4 regions of the Brevibacillus aydinogluensis genome follow, and region 3 is predicted to be linked to each of the others. Evidence: riboswitches for the same ligand, from Rfam matches in the RefSeq annotation. Region 3 holds a riboswitch; each other region holds the start of a gene.
The links. A riboswitch is a leader RNA that binds a small molecule or an ion and turns the genes downstream of it on or off. The one in region 3 is predicted to bind S-adenosylmethionine.

Region 1 (5,859 bases), 1.2 Mb from region 3:
AACAACAGCGAAAACAGCACGGTGACGGCGGCGGCAAACAGCACAGCCAGCGGCAGGCTGCCGGTAAAGTGATTGCCGACGATGGCGGAAAACGCTCCGACCAGCACCAGCCCCTCCAGCCCGACGTTGAAGATGCCCACCCGGGCGCACAGCGCGCCGCCCAGTGCCGCCAGGAGGATCGGAGTCACCATCCGGATGGTGGAACTGACAAGTGCTCCATCAAACAACTCCATGCGACTCCCTCCTCTTGCTCTTGCGGTTTTTCCACCAGTCATGACTGATTTTGGCGGAGATAAACAGAATCAGCACGGCCTGGATGACGCTGGCCAACTCCAGCGGTACCTCGGTGTTGCGCTCCACGCCCATCGCACCCGTCTGCAGGGCGGCCAGCAGTATCGAGGTAAACACGACGCCGATCGGGTGGCAATTGGCCAGCAGCGTGGCCATCAGGCCCGTCCAGGCATACCCGGGGACGGTCAACGCGCCGTCGACGTACCGGTAATGCGCCCCCAGCACTTCCACGGTGCCGGCCAGCCCGGCCAATCCTCCGCTGGCAAACATCGCCACAAGCATCACCCGATCCTTGTCAATCCCGCCGTATTGGGCAAACAACGGATTGTGTCCGAGCATCTTCACCTCGTAGCCAAACGGGGTGAACCGGACGATCCAGAACAACGCCAGAGCAGCAGCCAACGCCATCAGAAAGCCGGCGTGTACGCTCATGCCGGCAAACAGCTTGGGCAGCCAGACGCTCTTTTCCAGCATGGACGTCTGAGCCAGCGCTGCCGAGCCTGTCTTGTCCTGAAACGGTTCACTCACCAAATACCCGGCAAACAGGACGGCGATGTAGTTGAGCAGCAGAGTGGTGATGAGCAGTTGGACGCGAAACTTCGCCTCCATGTACCCGGCCAAAAGCGACCAGAGACCGCCTGCGGTCACACCGGCCGCCAGCGCGGCCAGCATTTTCACCAGTCCGGGACCGGGCAGGTACAGTCCGACCAGCGTCGCGCAGATCGCCCCCAGCACCATCTGCCCCTCGGCGCCCAGATTAAACACCCCGGCGCGAAACGCCAGCGACAGCCCCAGCCCGATCAGCATTATCGGGGTGGACCGGGCCAATGTGGAGGCAAAGGAGTAGTAGCTCCCAAACGCTCCTTTCCACATCTGCTGGTAGGTATCCAGGATCGATTCGCCTACCGCGCTGATGACGACTGCTCCCGTCAACAAGCCGATCACCACCGCCAACAGCGGCTGGACCAGCGGTTTACACAGCTTTTTGACCGCTTCCATGGATGCTTCCTCCTGCCATCAACACGCTGATTTTCTCTTCCGTCGCCTCCGACCGCTTCAGTTCGCCGACGATTCGTCCCTTGTACATGACCAGAATTCTGTCAGACAGCGCCAGAATCTCCGACAGCTCCGACGAGACGAGCAGGATTCCATCGCCGCTGTTTCGCTTTTCGATCAGCGCCTGGTGGATGTGTTCCATAGCCCCGATGTCCACGCCGCGCGTCGGCTCGGCAGCGACCAACAGCGGCGTCTGTTGCCCCAGCTCGCGGGCGACGATCAGTTTTTGCAGATTGCCGCCGGACAGGTTGCCCGCCTGCTCCTGCAGGTGCCGGGAACCGGTCTTAATGGCAAAACGCTCCACCCACTGCTCCACCACGCGGCGAAACGCGTCCCGCAAAATGACGCCGCGACGGCTGAACGCCGGTTTGCGCTGGTAGCCCATCAAGGCGTTTTCCTCCACGCTCTCCTGCTTGGCCGTTCCCCACAGGTAGCGGTCTTCCGGGACATGGGCCACTCCCGCTTCACGTATGGCTGCCACAGGACGGTTGGTGACGTCCTTTCCGCCCAGCAGCACCCTGCCCGCCGTGACCGGCCGCAGTCCGGTGATGGCTTGCAGCAGCTCCGACTGGCCGTTGCCCGAGACCCCGGCGATTCCGACGATTTCCCCGTGGTGCACGGTAAATGTAACGCTGTCCACGATCGTCTGCCGGTCGGAAACGGTCAGGTTTTCCACCTGCAGGAGGGGCCTGCCGTCCAGGCTCACCCGCTCACTCAACGGCTGCAGGTCACGGCCCACCATCAGCCGGGCCAGTTCGTCCACGCTGGTCTCCTGCCGGGAAACGGTCCCGGTCACCCGGCCGCCGCGCAGCACGGTGATTCGGTCGGCCACCTCCATCACTTCCTTGAGCTTGTGCGTGATCAGGATGACGCTCTTGCCGCTCTCCGCCAGGTGGCGAATCGTCTGCAGCAGTTCCTTTACCTCCAGCGGTGTCAGGACAGCGGTCGGCTCGTCCAGTACGATGATGTCCGCTCCCTGGTACAGCACCTTGAGAATTTCCACGCGCTGCTGCTCCCCGACCGAGCATTGCGATACACGGGCGGTCACGTCAATCGGGATGCGGTAGCGCTCACTGAGGGCCCGCACCGCCTCCACCGCATCCTTGCGCCGGAACAGGCCGGCACGCTGCGGTTCATAGCCGATGACGATGTTCTCCATTACGCTGAAATCGGGAAACAGCATGAAGTGCTGGTGCACCATCCCGATGCCGTGTCGGATCGCGTCGTCGGGGCCGCGAAAGACCACCGGGCGGCCGTTTAGCACGATCTCCCCGGACGTCGGCTGTTCCATGCCGTACAGCATCCGCATCAACGTGGTTTTGCCGGCGCCGTTCTCCCCGACGATGGCGTGGACCTCGCCAGCCCCCAGCGTGAACGATACGTTGTCGTTGGCCGTAAAATCGCCGTATCTTTTCGTCATGTTGCGCATTTCCAGACGGTACGTCATCCCGCTCTTCCCTCCTTTTTCCTGTTGGTCCCATTCAACAGGAAACCGACTACCGCAGTAGTCGGTCGCCGTCTCGTTTACTGCTGCAGCGGATCGGGCACCTTGCGCGTACCCGCCACGATCTCATCCCTGATCGCTTTCACCTTGTTGATGACCTCCTCACCGATGAACGGATGCAGGGGCGTCTCGCTTTCGCGCGTGACGTAGGTGACGCCGACGCCGTCTTCCTTCAGGCCGTACGTCTGCACGCCCGGTTTCAAGCTGCCGTTTACAAACGCCTTTACCGTTTCATAGGCGGCCGTGTCGGTCCCTTTCAACTGGGACAGGACGATGTGTTCCGGATCGATGCCGGTGCGGTCGACGTCCTGGCCGGAGGTGTAGAAGCCCTTTTCCTTGGCTGCTTCAAACACGCCAAGGTCGCCGACAGCAGCAGCTCCGTAGACAAAGTCTGCTCCCTTGTTTGCCTGCAGCAGGGCCAGCTCCTTGGCTTTCGCCGGGTCATTAAAGCTGCCGACGTAGTTGACGAAGACCTCTGCGTTCGGATTGGTCGCCTTCAGTCCCTCCTGGAAGCCGACCGTCCACTTTTTCAAAAGCGGAATGTCCATCGCCGCGACGATCCCCACCTTGTTGGTCTTGGTCGCCAGGCCGGCAGCTGCTCCCATCAGATAGGAGGCTTCATGTTCGCGAAATACCACGCTGCTGACATTGGGCAAGTCCACGACAGTATCGATGATGGCAAACACGCGGTCCGGGTTTTCCGCCGCCACTTTTTTCAGCGCATCCTCCGATTCAAACGACGACGTAATGATCAAATCGTATTGCTCGGACACGGCCGCGCGGATGTTCTCCTCGATGGCGAAATGGTCGGTCGACTCGATGGTTTTGACGTCGACACCAAATTCCTGCGCCGCTTTCTTGGCACCCTCGTCCATCTGCTGGAAAAACGGGTTGACCCCGATCTTCTCCGGCAAGATCAGCGCGACCCGCTTCTTCTCGGCGCCTTCATGGCCGCCGGCTTGTCCCTCCGGTGCACCGCCTCCCGCCGCACATCCGGCCAACAGTACGGCAAACGTCGTCAATGCCAACAGGTACTTTTTCATGCTGTTCTCTCCTATCTAGTAAAAAAGTTTTTTACTCCCATACCGGTAATTTACGGGTTTTTTTCGAAAGTTTCAAGGCAAAACACGAATATTTTAGTAAACATACACCATAAACGTTCGATATATTCCCCCTTTTCCCAGGAAGGCGCACCTGATGATGGTATGAAAAAAACTCTTCCTAGAGGAAGAGTTTGCCAAGTTGCGCCAACCTCTTCCTCATCTGTCAAAACCCGAGGGTTTTGCAGGAATTGGCACCTTTCTGTACCGGGGTACAGTGGTTGCCGGGCTTCATCGGGCCAGTCCCTCCGCCTCTCTTGATAAGGTAAGGTGAATCCGCTATCCAGTTGTAATGTCTCTAATTCTAGCAAAAGGTTCTTACATTGCAAATGATTTTTTTGTCATTTCAAAACATTATGTTTGTTGGTCTCGAAACGACTGCTGCAATCTGCGCGACAGCGCGTTCAGTTCGCCCAGTTCTTCCGTGATTTCCCGCACCTTTTGATGCTGATTTTCCGCCGTGGCAAACAGCTCTTCCAGATTGGCCACCGATTGTTCCGTCACAGCCGTAATCGTCGACATCTCGGCGGCCACTTCACCGGAGCGCAGCTTTACCCTGTCCATGCTGGAGCGCACGTGCTCGACGGCCTGCAGGAACGATTCCATTCCGGCCCGAACCGTCTCGATCGAGGTGACAGTCTGGACGGCCAGCTCCTGTCCCTTGGCCACCGACGATTCCCCGTTGCTCATGTGGCGCACGGCGTTTTCGCTCTCCTTGTGCAGCGACTGCAGGATTTCGGCAATCTCCTGGGTAGCGGTAGCGCTTTGTTCGGCCAGTTTTCGCACCTCGTCGGCCACCACGGCAAAGCCGCGTCCGTGTTCCCCGGCCCGGGCCGATTCGATCGCCGCGTTGAGCGCCAGCAGGTTGGTCTGGGTCGCAATCTGGTTGATCGTCTGCACGATCTCCTCCACCCGGTTGGCCTGCCGATTCAGCTCGCGGATGGTGGACGAGGCCACATTGACCGCCTGCACGATCTGCTCCATCTGATGCGACAGCTCGTTCATCATGCCGATGCTCTCGGTGAGGCGGCGGTTGTTCTGATCGGCCTCCGCCTTCATCGCGTTGGCCTGTTCGTTGACCGCCACGATCTCGTGGTCGATCGACTGGACTTCCTCCTCGATCTTCACCGTGGAGTTGGCCTGCGCCTCCATCCCCGTGGCCACTTCGCGGAACGCAACCATCATCTCGTCCGTGTTCCGCTTGGTCGTCTCCGCGTGCTCATGCACGTGCTCCGACGTGCGGTCCAACTGTTCCGTCACCATGCGGATGTGGCCCAAAAGCTCCGCCAGCCGCTGTTCTTTTTCCTCTGCTTCCCGCCTCGCCGTCTCCGCTTTGTTCAGCGAGGCTTGTCCGGCCAGACACAGGTAGGTCAAGCCGACGATCATCAATGCGACAGACACGAGGTGCAGGATCAGATTCACTTCTGTCCGACCTTCATCGAACATGTCGTAGAAACCGGTGTAAAACCCGACAAATGTTGCCGCGATCTGGACAATCCCGGCGAAGACGACCAGCTTCCAGTCCAGATAGGCCGCGAGGAAGCCGAGCACGATAAAGGAAATAAACGCCGTCTCCGGATAAGACGTAAAGTGGTCGAATGCGATGGAGTAATACATAAAGCCGATCGCGACCAGGTAGCGAATCACGTAACTGCCTTTGCGGATGAAGTAGTACGGTGAAACAATCAGTGTCATCAGCAGGCCCAGTGATGTCAGCTTCCAGAAGTTCACGTCTTCCTGATACGCGATGATTCCGGCCAGCCACAGATGATTCCAGAGAATAAAAATCATGAAGCCCTCTTTGTTGGTCAAGGTGTTGCGGACCAACTGAAACATGGTCTGAAGCATAATTTCCTCCTTTACTGCTATGGTGAATACAACATTCTTTTGTCATTATATCCTGAAAAA
Region 2 (5,859 bases), 1.6 Mb from region 3:
GCGCGCTTCCAGGCAAACTCGAAGTCGTGCGCGGTCACCGGGTCGCCGTTGCTCCACTTGGAGTCGCGCAGATGGAAGGTGTACGTGAGGCCGTCAGCCGATACGTCGATTTTTTCCGCCACGGACTCGTGCGGCTGACCGTCCGCGCCGATCCGGGTAAGCCCGTCAAATGTTGCCCGAATAATGGCCGAAGAGGTTGTATCTTCGGAAAGACCCGGGTCAGCCGTAGGCGGTTCGGAGTGCAGGTTCAACCTCAGCACCTGCGAGCCGGTTTTCTTCGCTTCCTCTGCCTGGGACCCCTGGCTTGGGTTGTCGGAATTGCCTCCACACCCTGCGAGAGCGGCACCGAGCACGAGGAGTGAACTCATCGCAATAAAAATATTCTTTTTCATGCCACTTATCCCCCTTGTCTAAATCTTTCCTCAAATATACCTCTATATATGTTGTTTTTAAACAAGTTTTACGTTGATTTAATAAAATTTTATTTATTTATAAAAAAAATCGTCGGAATGATAAACATTCATGCAAAAGTGGACGGCAAACATAAAAAACGCCCGAATCAGCCGATTCGGGCGTCAGAGGAGGGACGGCCTTAGAATGCCGGCACAACCGCTCCTTTATACGTATCCTCGATGAACTTTTTCACATCCGGCGAGTTCAGCTCTTTCGCCAGCTTTTGGATGGCCTCGGAGTCCTTGTTATCCGGACGTGCTACCAGATAGTTGGCGTACGGAGAGTCCTTGTCTTCAATGATCAGTGCGTCTTCGGTCGGCACCAGTTTGGCTTCCAGCGCGTAGTTGGTATTGATCATCGCCAGATCCACTTCTTCCAGAACGCGCGGCAGCATGGCTGCTTCTACTTCTTTGAACTGCAGGTTTTTCTTGTTTTCGACGATATCTTTTACGGTGCCTTTGATGCCAACGCCGTCTTTCAGCTTGATCAGGCCGTTTTTCTCCAGCAGGGCCAGCGCACGGCCGTTGTTGGTCGGGTCGTTCGGCAGAGCGATGGTTGCACCGTCGGCCAGTTCGTCAATCTTTTTGATTTTCTTGGAGTAAGCACCAAACGGCTCGATGTGCACTGCCACCACCGGCACCAGGTTCATGTTTTGGTCTTTATTGAACTGCTCCAGGTACGGAATGTGCTGGTAGAAGTTGGCGTCCAACTGTTGTTCGTTCAACTGCACGTTTGGCTGTACATAGTCGGTAAATTCCTTAACTTCCAGGTTAATGCCCTGTTCTTTCAGTTTCGGCTGGATGAATTTCAGAATTTCAGCATGAGGTACAGGCGTAGCGCCCACTTTCAGGGTGATTTCTTTTTGTTCGCCCCCGTCCGAACCGCCAGACGCATTCGGAGCGGTTTCGGTTTTCGTGCCGCATGCCGCCAGAGACAGTGCCAGTACAGTCGACAGAATGGAAACAGCCCATTTTTTCACAGATGATTACCCCTTTCTCTTTCATATTGTTGTCTTTATGGTAAAGATCTTACTTGCGGCTGAAACGGATTACCAATTTGTCTCCCAGCGTTTGCAAGATCTGAACCAACACCAGCAAAATCACGACAGTAACAATCATCACATCGGTCTGGAACCGCTGGTAACCGTAGCGGATGGCCAGGTCGCCCAGTCCGCCGCCGCCGATCACGCCAGACATCGCCGTGTAGGAAACAAGCGCCACGGTGGTAATCGTAATGCCGGCAATCAACCCCGGACGGGATTCAGGCAGCAGCACGTTCCAAATAATCTGCCACTTGGACGCTCCCATCGACTGGGCCGCTTCGATCACACCGCGGTCCACTTCCCGAAGCGACGTCTCCACCAGTCTGGCGAAAAACGGAGCCGCCCCGATCACCAACGGCGGAATCGCTCCCTTGACCCCCAGCGAGGTGCCGACCAGGATTTTCGTCAGCGGAATCAACATGATCATCAGGATGATAAACGGCACCGAACGCAGCACGTTTACGACAAAGGAAGCAATCGTGTAAAAGACGCGGTTTTCCAAAAGCTGTCCCTTGGAGGTGAGAAACAGCAGGACGCCCAGCGGCAGTCCGATCAGGACGGTAAACAGCGTCGAAAAGCCCAGCATCGTCAGTGTATCCAATGTGGCCTTGCCGATTTCCGCCACATCGACGTTTTCAAACGTCAGTCCCATGTTACATCACCTCCACTTCAAGACCGCGCTGGCGCAGGGTTTCGATCGCGCGGCTGTTCTGCTCCGGATTGCCGCTCAATTCGACGACCAGCTGGCCGTAAGGTGTATCTTTCATCCGCGAAATCGTACCCTGCAGGATGCTGAACATCGTGCCGGTCTCCTGCATGGTCTGGAACAGGATCGGCTGGTACGTCTTTTCGCCCAGGAACGTGATGCGCACAATCGTCTGGTCGCCGGCCGCCTTTTCGTGAGCCACCACTTCCCGCAGCTCGGCGGAATCGGCCACCTGCTCCACGAACTCCCGCGTCGTCGGATGCTGCGGTTTGAGGAACACGTCCAGCACCTTGCCTTCCTCGACGATGACACCTCCGTCGATAACGCCGACACGGTCGCAGATGGAGCGGATGACGTGCATCTCGTGCGTAATCAGGACGATGGTCAGGCCCAGCTTGCGATTGATGTCGAGCAGCAGGGCGAGGATCGAATTGGTCGTCTGCGGGTCGAGCGCGGACGTCGCCTCGTCACACAGCAATACTTTCGGATCGCTGGCCAACGCGCGGGCGATCCCGACACGCTGCTTCTGCCCGCCGGAGAGCTGGCTCGGATACTTGTCGCGGTGTGCTTCCAGGCCGACCAGTGTGAGCAGTTCGTTTACCTTTTTGTCAATCTCCGCCTTGGGCCGCTTGGCCAGCTTCAGCGGAAAGGCCACGTTCTCCGCCACCGTGGCCGAAGAGAGCAGATTGAAGTGCTGAAAGATCATGCCGATTTGGCGCCGCTGCTCCTGCAGCTTGCGGTCATCCAGTGTAGTCAGGTCGACGCCGTCTACGATTACGTGACCGGATGTCGGACGCTCCAGCATGTTGATGCAGCGAATCAGTGTACTTTTCCCGGCACCGGAATGTCCGATGATGCCGAAGATTTCTCCTTTTTCTATGGTCAGGTCAATCCCCATTAGTGCGGGGACCGTCTTGCCCTGTACCGTGTAGTTTTTGCGCAAGTTTTGCAAGCGAATCATCCGGTTCACCTCCCTATACGGAACAAACCCCTTTTTCAGCATGAAAAAGGGGTTTGCATCGATATCCGATCACATCCACCCTTCTCATCTCTCAAGATTCTCCGATCTTGTAGGAATTGGCACCGCGACACCCATCTGTGCGATGAGCCGGTTGCCGGGCTTCATTGGGCCTGTCCCTCCGCCTCTCTTGATAAGAAGAATTTCTCCGTATATGCTGTTTGTTTGTATTTTCGTTGATACAAATCGGATTATATTCCATTTAAAAAAACGATGTCAATGGAAAATTAAAGGAAAAGTGCAGGGCGATCTGCCCGCTTGAAGAGAGCCTCAGCTCTGCTTCCCGTCCGTTTCCCCCGCGGAATTGGCTTCCGGTTGGGCTTGCAGTTTTTCCTGAACAAAAGCCTGAACACGTTCCACATCAGGAATAAGGACAGCACCGGCGCGATTGGATTCGCTGAACATCCCCATTGGCGGAAGCTGATACTGACCGGGCTGTTCGGTGTTCAGCGTCAATCCGAGCGAGGCCAGCTTCAACATGTCCAGAGAGCTGATGTTGGTCTGCACGTACGGGGTAATTTCTTTCAAAATGGACGGCAGTTGGATCAGCGTGGTGCCGCTCTTCATCTGGTCGGCCAGCGCGGCCATCAGCTTCCGCTGCCGCTCCGTCCGCGTGTAGTCGGACGTCGCGTCGTGACGGAAGCGGACGTATTGCAGCGCCTTGGAGCCGTCAAGCCGCTGCAGCCCTTTTTTCAGATCAATATCGTACATGCCCTTGTCCGTAGGGTCGCGGTACCGCATGTTTTTCTCCACGTACAGCTCCACGCCGCCGACAGCGTCAATCAGATGCTTGAAGCCCTCGAAGTCGGTGATCACATACCGGTTCACCGGCAGCCCGGTAAACTGGCTCACGGTTTCCATCGCCAATTCCGGCCCGCCTTCGACAATTGCCGCATTGATTCGCGCATGTCCGTGGTCGGGAATCTCTACGTAGGTATCGCGCAAAATCGAAAACAAGTCATATCGTTTCGCAACCGGATCAATGCTGAGCAGCATCATCGAATCGGAACGGGGCAGCGCGTTGCTGCGCATGCCGCGCCGGTCAACGCCCATCAACAGGATGTTGACGCGCTCCTTGCCGTCCCACGTGGGAATCTCCGCCGCCTTGGTCGCGCCGCCGGCGGGATGGTCGATTACGTTTGGCTGTTGAATGTCCTCGGCAAATTGATACAGCGAATATCCGTAGTACCCCCCTGCCGCAGCGACTGCCACGATCAGGAGGAGCAGCATTCGTTTCAAAAAGCGCATATGGAAAACGCCACCTTTGTCTCTTTCAGATAATATACTCCCCACTTTGTCTAGTATACTCGAATCCGGTCGAAGGCGGGCACCCTATATTTGGCTGGAATCTTGTTATGTAGGTGCGCATGTGACCTGGCGATGCTTGAATAAAAAATGACACCTCCCTGCTACACGCGGATGAGGTGTCATCACAAACATTGGGCTATGCTATTGTTAAACAGATTGACTGGGCCATCCTGTCACACAGGGACAGCCTCCAGCATTGAGACGGCTGCAGACGTCGGAATGATCCGCTGCAGTTCAAAGCCCGCTTTCCGGAAAAGCGTCCGGAACTCCGCCTCGGTCCGTTCCTTTCCCGTAGCCATGATCATCATTTCCAGATCAATCAACATGGACGGATGCGGTTGATTATTGGCCGGAACGACCATCTCGATCACCAGGAGCTTTCCGTCTTCCCGGATGGCCCGTCGGCAGTTGCGGAAAATGGCAACGGCTTCCTCGTCGTTCCAGTCGTGGATAATGTTCTTCATCATGTACAGATCGCCGCCTGCCGGAACCGATTCAAAAAAGCTGCCGCCGATACACGCGCACCGATCCGCAAGCCCGGCCTCGGCAATGTGCCGCCGGGTGCCCTCAATTACGGCGGGAACGTCATAGATCGCCCCTTTCAGCCCCGGATAAGCATTCAGGATGGCGGTCATTAATCGGCCGTGACCGCCTCCCACGTCGATCACCTTGTCATATGGGGAAAAGTCGTACGCCCGCACCAGCGCCGACGCCATCCGGTTGGACATGTCCGACATGGCCTGGTTGAACTGCTCACCCGCATCGGGATGACGCTCCAGGTACGCAAAAACGCCCATGCCGTGCACGTCCTGAAATGCCGATTTGCCCGTTTTCACCGTATACATGATGTTGCTCCACGCGTCCCGATGCCATTTTTCCCCCATCATGATCGCCATGCCGCGCAGGCTGTTCGCTCCTGACTGCAGATACGAACCGAGCGGCCCCAGTGCAAACCGCTGCTCACCTTCCTCCCGAAACAGCCCGATGCCGCACAGCGCCCTCAAAATGCGATGGAGCGACGGGGCATGCGTCTCGGTCGCCTCGGCAAGCTCGCCGACGTTCTTCGGCCCATCCGCCAGCAGATCAGCAATTCCCAGCTTGGCGGCAACATAGATGGCCTGCTGCACCCATCCCCCGGTGATCCATTCCATGACCCGATCGGCTAACGCCTGTTGTAACTGTGACTTCTTCTCGTTTTGCATCCTGTCTCCCCCGCTCTATGGATTTTGTCTCACTGCCAAGGGTATTCAGGCACGTACAATAAAATTCCAGTTCATTCAAATAATAACGCTCTTTTCCATTTTGGAAAAGAGCGTTTGTCTCCGCGGTTAT
Region 3 (5,859 bases):
GTGGCGGAAGCGCTGAAAGAAGACCCCCAAGGGGCGAACGCCATCGTCACGGCCGACCCCGATATCGTGCAGCGGCTGCGGGAAATGGCTGCTGACATCCAACGCGGTCGTCCCGTGACCGGCTTGGCCGAAGAACTGGCGGACATCGTCGGGAGGCTCATGCCGCAGCTGCCGCGCGACGTGCAAAAACGGGAAGAGACGCCTACCAGGGAAAACGAACAGCGGATCAACAAAAGCGGCAACTCCAAACCGCAGGGAAATGAAAAAATCCCGGTGAACCGCTGACCATCGTCCGAAACAATACAGGCATTTTCCGGGCTTACGCCCAGGAAAATGCCTGTTTGTCGTCTGCCACCTGCTCTGCGGGTCCAAGCGCGTCCAATGCCTGCTCCAGGTCTTGAAGCAGGTCGACAGCGTCCTCCAGGCCCGCGGAGAGACGGATCAGTCCGTCCGTAATTCCACGCCGCTTACGCTCTGCGGGCGGCATGGCGGCATGGGACATCATCGCCGGATAGGAAAGAATCGTTTCGACCGCACCCAGACTGACGGCGACAATCGGAAGCTTGACGCGGTCAAACAGCGCTTTGGCCCGCTCGCGGCTGCCCACGTCAAAGGAGAGTACCGCCCCGTGTCCGCTCGCCTGCCGGTTTTGCAGGTCATGACCGTCGTGTTCCGGCAATCCGGTGTAGTAGACGCGGCTGACCGCCGGGTGTGTGGAAAGCCAGCGGGCCAGCTTTTCCGCCGTCTGCGTGCTGACGTCCAGACGCGCTTTCAAGGACTTCAAGCCGCGCAGCACCAGCCAGGAATCCTGCACGCCGAGGATCGCTCCCATGCCGTTTTGGATCATGTAGAGCTGCTCACCCAATGCCGCCTCCTTGGTCACGGCCAACCCGGCCACGACGTCACTGTGGCCGCCGATGAACTTGGTCGCGCTGTGGATCACCACGTCCGCGCCCAGCTCCAGAGGCCGCTGATAGTACGGCGTCATAAACGTATTGTCCACGATCACCAGCAGTCCCCGCTGTTTCGCCAGCGCGCAGACAGCGGCGATGTCCGTCACTTTCAGCGTCGGGTTGGACGGAGTTTCCAGGTAGATGCCCTTGGTCTCGGGACGGATGGCTGCTTCCACCTGCTCCAACGACGTGGTATCGACAAAGCTGACGGCGATCCCCATGCGGGACAGAACATTGGTCAAGAAGCGGTAGGTGCCGCCGTATACGTCCTCCGCCACCACGACGTGATCTCCGGCGGAGAACAGCATGAACACACTGGAGATGGCCGCCATACCGGAAGCAAAGGCGAATCCGCGCTCGCCTCCCTCCAAAACGGCGATTGCCTCTTCCAACGCATGCCGTGTGGGATTGCCCGAACGGGCGTAATCGTAAACGACGGGCCGGTCCAGATCAGCCTGGTGAAAGGTGGACGCCTGATAAATGGGCACCGAGGCCGCCCCTGTCACCGGGTCGATACAACTGGTGCCGTGCAGCAGTTTGGTGGCAAACTTCATCGTACGCTCCCTCCCGTCAGTGAGAGACTTGCATCCAGAGCCTGACACACGTCAGCGATCAGGTCGTCGGGATGTTCGATCCCGACCGACAGCCGCAGCAGCCGGTCGCACACGCCCACGTACTCGCGAATCTCTTGCGGGATGTCGGCATGCGTCTGCGTCGCCGGATAGGTGCACAGCGACTCCACGCCGCCCAGGCTTTCCGCAAACGATATGATCCGTAAGCTCTCCAGAAACGGCGCCACCTGTTCAGCCGAGCGCAGGCGGAACGAAACCATCCCGCTGAACCCGCTGGCCTGCCTGCACTGCACCTCATAACCGGGATGCTCCGGCAAACCGGGATAATAAACGTCCGTCACGGCAGGGTGTTCCCGCAATGTCTTTACAATCGCCAAGGCATTTGTCTGATGGCGTTCCATTCGCAGAGCCAGCGTCTTCATCCCCCGCAGCAGCAGCCAACAGTCCTGCGGCCCCAGCACCGCTCCGATCGAATTGTGCAAAAACCGGATTTTTTCGGACAACTCTTCACCCTTTGTGACGATCAATCCAGCGAGGACGTCGTTGTGGCCGCCGAGGTATTTGGTCGCGCTGTGCAGCACCAGGTCAGCCCCCAACTCCAGCGGCCGCTGACAGAACGGCGTCATGAACGTGTTGTCCACAATGGTCAACAGCCCGTTTCGCTTGGCCACCTCTGCCACCGCCGCGATGTCGGTGATCTGCATCAGGGGATTGGTCGGCGTTTCCACAAAAACAGCCCGCGTCTCCGGGCAGATTGCTTCTTCCAGATTCTTCACGTCACGCAGGTCGACATAGCTGAAGCGAAGTCCGTAACGTGAGAGCACCTGCTCGAACAACCGGTACGTCCCGCCGTACAGATCGAGCGATACGACCAGGTGATCTCCCTGGGAGAACAGTCCCATGACCGTATGTATCGCGGCCATGCCGGAAGCACAGGCAAACCCGGCGTCTCCCCCTTCCGCTTCGGCAATCGTCTGCTCCAGCACGGTCCGGGTCGGGTTGGCTGTGCGCGTGTAATCGTACCCCGTGCTCTGCCCGAGGGCGGGATGGCGATACGCGGTGGCGTTGTAAACGGGAAAGCTGATTGCGCCGGTCCGCTCGTCTTTGGCGACGCCCGCCTGCACCAATTTTGTCTCCAGATGCATATGGATCTCTCCCTCCAACAAAATGACCGAGGGCATTAAAAAAAGCCCTCTTTTCTCTGAAAAGAAGGCTTTGTTTACGCGTACGTAAGCAAATCCTTCTCATCTTTCAGAGCGTTACACTCTGCAGGAATTAGCACCAGTATCCCCTTGTACAGGTGATTGGTTGCCGGGCATCATCGGGCCAGTCCCTCCGCCTCTCTGGATAAGAAGTTTGCTATGCAATTTGCAATTGGTTGACCTTATACTACCGAAATCGGCAGTACCTGTCAACCTGTTTTTCATTATGCTGGTAACCCGATCACGTTGCGTTTTTCAATGCGGTCATCACCTGGTTGTCCAGTTTGCTGGCCGCTTTTTTGTCGTACGTCTTTTCATATTGGGGCTCGACCGAGATGCGGGAGCCGTAGAACATCACGTCGCGAACGGCCTCGATGGCCACTTCCACCATCGCCAGCTTCAGCGGGACATTCTCCATCCGTTCCGTCTTGATCGTCGCCCTGCCGTTGATGGCATAGGAGGAACCGGCCCCGATCAAGTGCAGCACGACCTGCGGTTCCTTGGCAATGTTGGCCAAAATACGAGAGCGGTTGTCTACGGCGAAACGGATCAACTGCGGCGTCGGCGCAAACGTCCAGGAAAGGGAACTGAGCGACGGAGCGCCGGACTCGTGGTCAATCGTTCCGAGTGTGACAAAACGCTCCTGCTGCAAAAGCGCGAACAGTTCCTCCGAAAGCGTTTGGGAAACGGTTTCAGCCATTCCGATGCCTCCTTGAAAAGGGAATGTACGTCTATTGTACCTACCCGCCTGGCGATAGGCAAACCTTTCCGTCCAACACCTTGCTTCTCACCCGTTTTTTTCCTACACTGATACGTAACGGGAACGAATGCAAGACAGGAGGAGAGCCGCATGCCCCCATCCCCCACCGACCGCTTGCTGGCCAAGATCGACAAGCTGCTGGCAGAGCTGCAGGAAGTGCGCAAACTGAACGAACGGATGGACAAAATCGCCCTCTTTCTGGAGGATATCCGCCTCGCCGACGTGATTCAAAATTATACAGCCCCGAGCAAGCTGCTGTGGATCAACTTCCTCGCAGGTCTTGCCCGAGGCCTGGGATTGACGATCGGTACGGCCATCGTCCTGGTGCTGCTCGGCTCTTTTCTCAGCCAGTTCCTGTCAGTCCCGATTATCGGCGATTACATCCGCCAATTGATCGATTACGTGCAGGCCTATCGACAGTAAGCCTTATTTGTGATCGTCGTCATCACCGTGCTTTTTCCCATTGCCGTTGCCTTTCGGTCCCTTATCCTTGTCTTTTCCCTTGTCTTTGCCTTTTTCATCGTCATCGCCGTTGACCGGCTTGTTGTGCGGGATGTCGGCTTTGGCCACAAGTTTGCCGTCCAGGTACAGCTCGAGGTGGACTGCTTTCGCGCTGTACGAGCGATCGTGGTACTTCAGCTTCGCCTCAAACCGGCCGTCTTTCACTTTCACCTCGTGCTTTTTGCCGTCCGGCGCCACGACGTACAGCTTCACCTTGCCCTTGCCGTTCAGGCCGTCAATGCTTCCTTTCACGCGAACCTGTTTTTCCTTGGCATTGATCGTTGCGGTTCCCTCGATGCGGTAGCTGTGCGGCTTGTCAGCGGCGTTGATTACCTTCAGCTCCACGGATTCGGAATCGATTTTCTTGCCGTCTTTGTAAGCTGCGATCAACACCTTGCCTTTGCCGGCCTGTACGTCCTTCAGGCTGACAGAGAAAGAGCCGACGCCTTGCCACAGCTTTTTCACGTTCGCTTCTTTGGATTTGCCGTTGTACGTGACGACCACCTTGTCCGCTTCCTGGCTGATGATGCCGTTTACTTTCAGTTCCTGTTTCTTCTCATCCAACAGAGCCAAGGTGTGAATCAGCACGTCGGCCTGCACGACAGTTCCCGTGTTTACCTGCACCTTGCGGGTGTCCACCAGCTTGTCGTCCACGTACGCCTTGACTGTCGCGTACTGCGGCGTGGCGCTTACGATCGCCGTAAAGCTGACCGTGAAGGTATCCTCCGCAGTGGGAATCACTTCGATCGTGCCGCCGTTTGGCTTTTCGACGACTACTTTGGTCACATGTTCCGACACTTTCCCTTTCAGGTACGTAATTGTGTCGCGGGTCTCCGGTTTCACGCTGATGAAACCTTGTTCGTTGACGTCAAAACGGACTTCCAGGTAGATGTCGGCGTAGTGTTCGCGGTAGACGCGCTCCCACTCTTCCGGATGTTCCTCGATGTACGTCCGCAATTTGGCGTCCAGCCCGATCTCTTTTACGACCAGATACAGGTGGTCGGCCTGCGTTTTCAACAGCATGTTCAGCGTCGCCGGATCGTTTGCCGCCAGCTTTTTCAGATTGTATCGGGTGACGTGTTTGCTTTCATCGTTCATGACAACTTTGGTGCTGTTTGTTGCGGGTACGGGGGTGCTCGCATCTGCCAGGAGCGGAGTCACTCCCCCGATGATCGCCGCGGCAGTCACGACTGCCAATACGGGCTTGGTTCCTATTTTCTTCATGCTGCCTTCTCCTCTCTATGTAGTTCCTGCCCTGGACACCCTAACAGACGACAGGTTTCCTGCAAAGGTTGCAGTTACGGCTAAAAACGGGGGATGCCGAGACCAGATTGGGACAAACGACACAAAAAAACCCCGCCTCTGGCGGAGACGGGGATAATGCTGAAGTCCCAACCGTTCTTTCGTTCGGCGGAGCCTCATGCCGGTTCTACTCGTTATACCGGGGTTCGTTTTCGATTGCAGCCAAAAGCGATTCCGCTTCCTCCGAGGGATAGCGGCGTTCCCAGACTTCGTCGGGGAAGACGCAGCGAACCACGTACCAGTCCCCTTCGCGGCGATACTCGCATTCCGATGCCTGGTGGTCCTCTCTCAGGATGTCCGCGAAAAATGCTGCCGTATCCAGAGCGGACCGGTCATCCGGCCGGGCGTCGGCGACGATTTGAATCTGCAGCCAGTTGTAGAGCGCATCCTCCCGCTTCACGACGGTTCCCTCACTTCCCGCTGCGTTCTCCCGGCTTGTTCCGCATCTTGACGATCACCAGAATGGCAACGGCGACCAAAAGTGCGCTTTTCACCGGGAGCTGCACGTCCAGAATGGCAAAAATCAATGCGCCGATAAAGAGCAGCACATACAACAGGAGCGTTTTCAG
Region 4 (5,859 bases), 110 kb from region 3:
GATGGCGACTATGACGCCGAATGGTATTTCGTAAACGACGATGCCATTCTGCTTGATCGCAAGAATAACAAGGTTTTGCTTACAGACATAGAGGTCGGAGCGGAAGTAGAAACATGGGCGGCTTCCCCTTCATTGGAATCGTATCCTGCGAAAACGGATTTGAGCAAACTTGTCGTTGCAGATGATGTACAACATCCACATTATCCCATGCTGCAAAAGAAAGCCATTCAAATGGCGCTAAACTTTGTAAAGAGTCTTTCTGACAAAGCTGATATATTCATTGTACAGGATGCAGTGAGCACCGAATCAGAATGGATCGTTCGCGTTTTTACTTTCAATGCAGGACAGAAGCACGAGATAAGTGTTCATGCAGAAACGGGTGAAGTAAAGCAAATCAAGTAACCCGGTATTGTGGAAAGCGCCTTTTCCGTTGGCTCGATAGGTGCCAGTGCCTTGCTGGTCAAGAAAAAGGATGGCCGATCTGACGACGCCATCCTTTTTCGGTGCGCCCAGCATGGGCGGTAGCTATAGGGTGAAAGTCCCGAACAGGAGTTGGCTGTACCAACCGTTAGCTCAAGGCAAGGGTGTCCACCGTGAGGCGGAATCTGTCTGAAGGAAGCCGGCGGCAAAGTCCCGCCCTGAGGTACACGAATCCGATTGGAGGTTACTGTATTCGGGCGAGTCTGCACAGCAAGACAAAGCTCTATACAGCCAAGGGATACGGCAGTATAGCGGGCAGGTACATGGGATGAAAGTTACCGCTCTTACCCGGAGAGGTCTGCATGATACTCCTACTACTGTTGGCAACCAACTTCACGAGCACTGAGCGACCAATCGGTCGCAGATCGAGGAAAGAACCTATAAACCGTAACCTGTCCGCAAGGTTGAAATCTCAAAGCCTGACGGAGGAGTGTGGTTGTTATGCATCCTTACCGTGGCAGAGCGGTTGATCCAGCAGGCCATCCTGCAAGTATTGATTCCCATTTTTGAACCCGACTTCTCCAACTGTGGTTTCGGCTTTCGTCCGGACGTCGTGCTTACGACACGGTACGTAAGGCGAAGCAAATTATTGATGAAGGTTATCGGTACGTGGTTGACATCGACCTAGAGAAATTCTTCGATTGAGTGAACCACGACATTCTGATGAGCCGTGTAGCACGAAAGGTGAAGGACAAGCGCCTCCTTACACTGATCCGTGCCTACCTTCAATCTGGAGTGATGGTCAACGGGGGGCGTGACGACGGAGGAGGGCACACCTCCAGGTGGTCCCTTAAGTCCGCTGTTGGCCAACATTCTATTAGACGATCTGGACAAGAAGTTGGAGAAAAGGGGACACCGTTTCTGCCGCTATGCGGACGACTGCAACATATGTCCAAACGTACGGGTGAACGTGTAAAAACAAGCGTGGAGCGATACTTGACTAGGTTCTCAAATTCAAAGTAAATCAACTCAAAAGTGCGGTGGATGACCCGTGCAATCGCAAGTTTTACGGGTTTAACTTTACTCCTGGAAAGGAAGCACTGATACGTCTACGCTCCAATCAATCATCCTGTTGAAAGAACGGATTCGCCAAAGGCTTCTGACTAAGACTGTGGACAAGTTGAAACGAGTTCGTACGCGGTACCACGAACTTCGTTTACTTGGTCTTTCTCACAGCAGAGCTCTGGAAATTACAAACACCTGAAAGGGGCGTGACGGTCAATTAAACCCGCACATGCACAAAACCCTTGGCATTGCCTACTGACAACAACAAGGGCTGATGAGTTTCATACTTTACACATTATCAAGCTTGGTGAACCGCTGTAAACCGGACGGTACGTACGGTGGTGTGTGACTCAATTGAGAATCTGTTATGCTATACTTTTTTTAAGTTTTATTTAGGGTAATGATAATAAGGAGGCAATATAATGAAAAAATATAGAGGTCTAATACTGTGGGGGATCTTTATCCTACTGTTAGGAATTAGTATCGTTGCTGCAATATCAGTACAATCTGATCGTGGCCCCGTTTATAACTATACTTATAATGAGGAGTTTAATCCGAACAATTTTTTTGATGCTGTACTTAAAGGTGATATTGAGAAAGTAAAGTCATTTATTAATAAATCTATGGATCCAAATATAACTGATGAAGAAGGAAGGACTGCACTTTTTATCGCTGTAAGAGAAAAAAACGTTGAGCTCGCTAAGTACTTACTAAGTGTAAATGCAGACCCTAACATTAAAGATTTTTACGATGATTCACCTTTAGAATTAGCGAAAGGATACAATAACAAAGATCTAGTTGATCTCTTAATTCAACATGGTGCAAGGGAGTAAAATCAGAATTAATGTCAAAATCAGTTGCAAATCCCTGATATAAGAGTTCATGCAGAAACTGATGAAGTGAAACAAATCAAATACCCGGTTTTCGATGGGTTCGGGTGCCTTGCTGGTCAAGAAAAAGGATGGCCGATCTGACGACTCCATCCTTTTTCGTATGTATGTCAACTTGCAGCGGCTTACGACGGGCGAAATGCCGGTCTGCCAGATTTTTGTTGACGAACAACCTGTGATTCTTTACAATGATACCCAAGAGTTAAACACTGTTCTTATCCAGAGCGGCGGAGGGACTGGCCCAATGAAGCCCGGCAACCGTCACGCGGTGCGTGACCAGGTGCCAATTCCTGCAAGACAGATGTCTTGACAGATAAGAAGCGGGTTTGATTGATATGGACGCAGACCTTCTTCTTGTCGGAGAAGGTTTTTTTATTTTTCTGTTTCAAAATTTCATAGGACTTCTTCTTATCCAGAGAGGTGGAGGGACTGGCCCGATGAAGCCCGGCAACCGTCACGCGGTGCGTGACCAGGTGCCAATTCCTGCAAGACACGCGTGTCTTGAGAGATGAGAAGAAGGCTCGAGCACAATGCACACCAGCCTTCTTCGAATCCGAAGAAGGCTTTTTCATGTTGTACAAACAAAAAACGGGGTGGAAAAACATGAGTGTGGTAAAAGTAGGCTTATTGGGATTGGGAACGGTAGGCGGCGGGGTGGTCAAGACGATCCGTTCGCAGCAGGAGAAGCTGTCGGCCCGGTTGGGCAAGCGCATCGAAATCGTCAAGGCGCTGGTGCGCGACTCGCGGAAGCAGCGGGCCGTGCAGGTGGAGCCATCGCTGTTGACGACACGGTTTGCCGACGTTCTGGAAAGCGACGTAGACATCGTCGTGGAAGTGATGGGCGGCGTGGAACCGACCTACGACTACGTACGGTCGCTGATCGAGAAGGGCTGTCATGTGGTGACGGCCAACAAGGAGCTGCTGGCCAAACGCGGCGCGGAGCTGGTGGAACTGGCCAACCGGCACGGCGTCCATCTCGCCTATGAAGCCAGCGTCGCGGGGGGAATTCCCATCCTTGGGGTGCTCCGTCAATTCCTCAGAACCAACGATATTACAAAGGTGTGCGGCATCCTCAACGGGACGACCAACTTTATCCTGTCGCAGATGGAGGAGGCCCAGCTTCCCTACGACGATGTGTTGAAGCGGGCACAGGAACTGGGGTATGCGGAGGCAGACCCGAGCTCCGACGTGGAAGGCTGGGACGCCTTGTACAAGCTGTACATTCTGGCACAGCTCGTGTTCGGGGAGTCGCTGCCCCTGTCAGCCATTGAGCGGCAGGGGATTGTTGAAGTCTCGCAGAGCCACATCCGGCTGGCGAAGGAACTGGGGTATCGGATCAAACTGCTGGCGCAAGCCCACCAGGGAAACGGCGGCCTGCACCTGTCCGTGCGGCCGACGCTGGTGCCGCTGGAGCATCCGCTGGCGCGCATCCAGGATGCATACAATGCCGTACAGGTGGAAGGCAGTCTCGTCGGCGACCTTTTGTTCACCGGCAAAGGGGCGGGCGAATTGCCGACTGCCAGCGCGGTTGTGGAAGATCTGGCCTACTTGCTGACCCAACCGTTTGCGCCTCATCCCGCTTGGCGTGAACGGCCGGAGGCGGTCCCGTCCAGCCGCCTCTCATCCGGCCTCGACTTCTGCTGCCTGGCAGGGACAGCGGCTGGCGTGACGCCGGAGCAGGTACTGCTGTTTCTCGAACGGGCGGGTGTCTCCGTTCGCAGGATGACCGTCCAGTACGATTCGGGCAGCGTCCTGCGTGTGGGCCTGCTCGCTGCCGGACTGCAGGAGGAGCACGTTGGGCTTTTGGAACGGGATTTCGGCCTCGAAGCGCGGCTGTACCCCGTGCTGGAGGCGGCCGATGATCAAGATGCTGACGGCGGGAGTGCGGGGCTGTAAACTAGCATCCAACTCCCCATCGCATTCGCCGGGATTTTTTGGCATGATAAAAGCGGAGCACTTCTTCTTCAAGGGGATGAGGACAAGTCATGCTGGGTTCGCAAACCATCTTGCCGGCCATTCGCCAAATGAAAGAATTTGAACGCGTCCTGGAAAGCCGGTACGAGACGATCATTTTGCTGGAGAGCCATATCTGCCAACTGAAAAGCATCGCCGACCTGGCACGCCGGCACGGAAAAAAGCTGTGGCTGCATGCCGATCTGGTGCAGGGATTGAAAAACGACGAGCACGGCGCACTGTTTCTTTGTCAGGAGATCAAGCCGGCCGGCGTCATTTCCACCCGTTCGCAGGTGATCACGACCGCCAAAAAGAAGGGCTTGGTCACGGTGCAGCGCCTGTTTCTGCTGGACTCCGGCGCGCTGGAGACGAGCTACAAAATCCTTGAGCAGACAAAACCCGATTTCGTCGAAGTCCTTCCGGGGGTCATGCCGCACATTATTACGGAAATTCGCGAACAGATTCAAATTCCGATCATCGTAGGCGGGTTTATCCGCACCCGGGAGGAGATCGAGAGCGCTCTGGCGGCAGGAGCCATCGCCGTCACCACCTCCGATCGAAACTTGTGGAAACAGCTGTAAAAAATGATTGACAACGCTTTCACGACCGCATAAGATTGATTACAGAAGTTCATATGTCGGATGAGATCAGGAGATCCACCTATATATTCCCTGTGTTTAAGTTCCTGTGGACTTAAACCGTGGATAAATAGGTGGATTTTCTGTTTTCTTCCAGTGGAGGTGAACAGCAAAAGAGGGAAAACCAGTCCAGACTCGTCATAAATATTAAAAAAAGAGAATGGAGGAACAAGATGTCGGCGTATTGGGCGGAACTGATCGGGACCATGATGCTGGTGATTCTCGGGGACGGCGTCGTGGCGGGAGTCGTGCTGAACAAGTCAAAGGCAAAAGACAGCGGGTGGATCGTGATTACCCTGGGCTGGGGGTTTGCTGTCGCCTTTGCCGTATACGCGGTCGGGGCCATCAGCGGCGGCCATTTTAATCCGGCCATTACCATTGCGTTTGCGTCAATTGGCTCGTTTGCCTGGGAGCTCGTGCCCGGGTACATTTTGGCCCAGATGGCCGGGGCGTTTTTGGGAGCAATCTTTGTCTACCTGTACTACCTGCCGCACTGGAGAGAAACTGCTGACCCGGCGGCCAAGCTGGCAGTATTCTGCACAGCTCCGGCGATTCGACACACATTTGCGAATATTCTCAGCGAAGGACTGGGCACGTTTTTCCTCGTGTTTGGCCTGCTGGCTATCGGCAGCAACACGTTTACCGAAGGGCTCAATCCGCTGATCGTCGGATTTTTTATCGTCGCCATCGGCATGTCGCTCGGCGGGACCACCGGCTACGCGATCAATCCGGCGCGCGATCTGGGGCCTCGTCTCGCCCACTTTGTTCTGCCGATCCCGGGCAAAGGCACATCTGACTGGGGCTACGCCTGGATTCCGGTCGTGGGGCCGATCGTCGGCGGGACGGCGGGAGCGCTCGTCTTCAAGGCCTTGTTCGGATAGCGGTCGGCCCAA

Region 1: linked by a shared signal. The riboswitch ahead of Q7F15_RS00620 (BMP family lipoprotein) and the one ahead of Q7F15_RS06345 (aminotransferase class I/II-fold pyridoxal phosphate-dependent enzyme) in region 3 are both predicted to bind S-adenosylmethionine.
Region 2: linked by a shared signal. The riboswitch ahead of Q7F15_RS18580 (methionine ABC transporter ATP-binding protein) and the one ahead of Q7F15_RS06345 (aminotransferase class I/II-fold pyridoxal phosphate-dependent enzyme) in region 3 are both predicted to bind S-adenosylmethionine.
Region 4: linked by a shared signal. The riboswitch ahead of Q7F15_RS06855 (homoserine dehydrogenase) and the one ahead of Q7F15_RS06345 (aminotransferase class I/II-fold pyridoxal phosphate-dependent enzyme) in region 3 are both predicted to bind S-adenosylmethionine.

Annotation. Positions count from the first base shown of each region.
Region 1 is NZ_OY569118.1:130,316-136,174, reverse strand. It holds gene Q7F15_RS00635 (ABC transporter permease) at 1-233, opposite strand, end outside; gene Q7F15_RS00630 (ABC transporter permease) at 220-1,290, opposite strand; gene Q7F15_RS00625 (ABC transporter ATP-binding protein) at 1,265-2,794, opposite strand; gene Q7F15_RS00620 (BMP family lipoprotein) at 2,872-3,894, opposite strand; SAM riboswitch class I at 4,108-4,218, opposite strand; gene Q7F15_RS00615 (methyl-accepting chemotaxis protein) at 4,306-5,787, opposite strand.
Region 2 is NZ_OY569118.1:3,747,484-3,753,342, forward strand. It holds gene Q7F15_RS18565 (peptide ABC transporter substrate-binding protein) at 1-392, opposite strand, end outside; gene Q7F15_RS18570 (MetQ/NlpA family ABC transporter substrate-binding protein) at 593-1,432, opposite strand; gene Q7F15_RS18575 (methionine ABC transporter permease) at 1,482-2,147, opposite strand; gene Q7F15_RS18580 (methionine ABC transporter ATP-binding protein) at 2,149-3,162, opposite strand; SAM riboswitch class I at 3,244-3,359, opposite strand; gene Q7F15_RS18585 (LCP family protein) at 3,490-4,467, opposite strand; gene Q7F15_RS18590 (methyltransferase) at 4,701-5,729, opposite strand.
Region 3 is NZ_OY569118.1:1,287,961-1,293,819, reverse strand. It holds gene Q7F15_RS06355 (YhcN/YlaJ family sporulation lipoprotein) at 1-285, shown strand, start outside; gene Q7F15_RS06350 (trans-sulfuration enzyme family protein) at 320-1,507, opposite strand; gene Q7F15_RS06345 (aminotransferase class I/II-fold pyridoxal phosphate-dependent enzyme) at 1,504-2,670, opposite strand; SAM riboswitch class I at 2,767-2,879, opposite strand; gene Q7F15_RS06340 (pyridoxamine 5'-phosphate oxidase family protein) at 2,969-3,427, opposite strand; gene Q7F15_RS06335 (DUF5665 domain-containing protein) at 3,578-3,910, shown strand; gene Q7F15_RS06330 (hypothetical protein) at 3,914-5,212, opposite strand; gene Q7F15_RS06325 (hypothetical protein) at 5,418-5,690, opposite strand; gene Q7F15_RS06320 (YlaH-like family protein) at 5,701-5,859, opposite strand, start outside.
Region 4 is NZ_OY569118.1:1,396,090-1,401,948, forward strand. It holds gene Q7F15_RS06840 (DUF3221 domain-containing protein) at 1-402, shown strand, start outside; partial or broken gene Q7F15_RS06845 (reverse transcriptase domain-containing protein) at 836-1,532, shown strand; gene Q7F15_RS06850 (ankyrin repeat domain-containing protein) at 1,908-2,318, shown strand; SAM riboswitch class I at 2,588-2,695, shown strand; SAM riboswitch class I at 2,781-2,890, shown strand; gene Q7F15_RS06855 (homoserine dehydrogenase) at 2,946-4,271, shown strand; gene Q7F15_RS06860 (glycerol-3-phosphate responsive antiterminator) at 4,361-4,909, shown strand; gene Q7F15_RS06865 (MIP/aquaporin family protein) at 5,140-5,847, shown strand.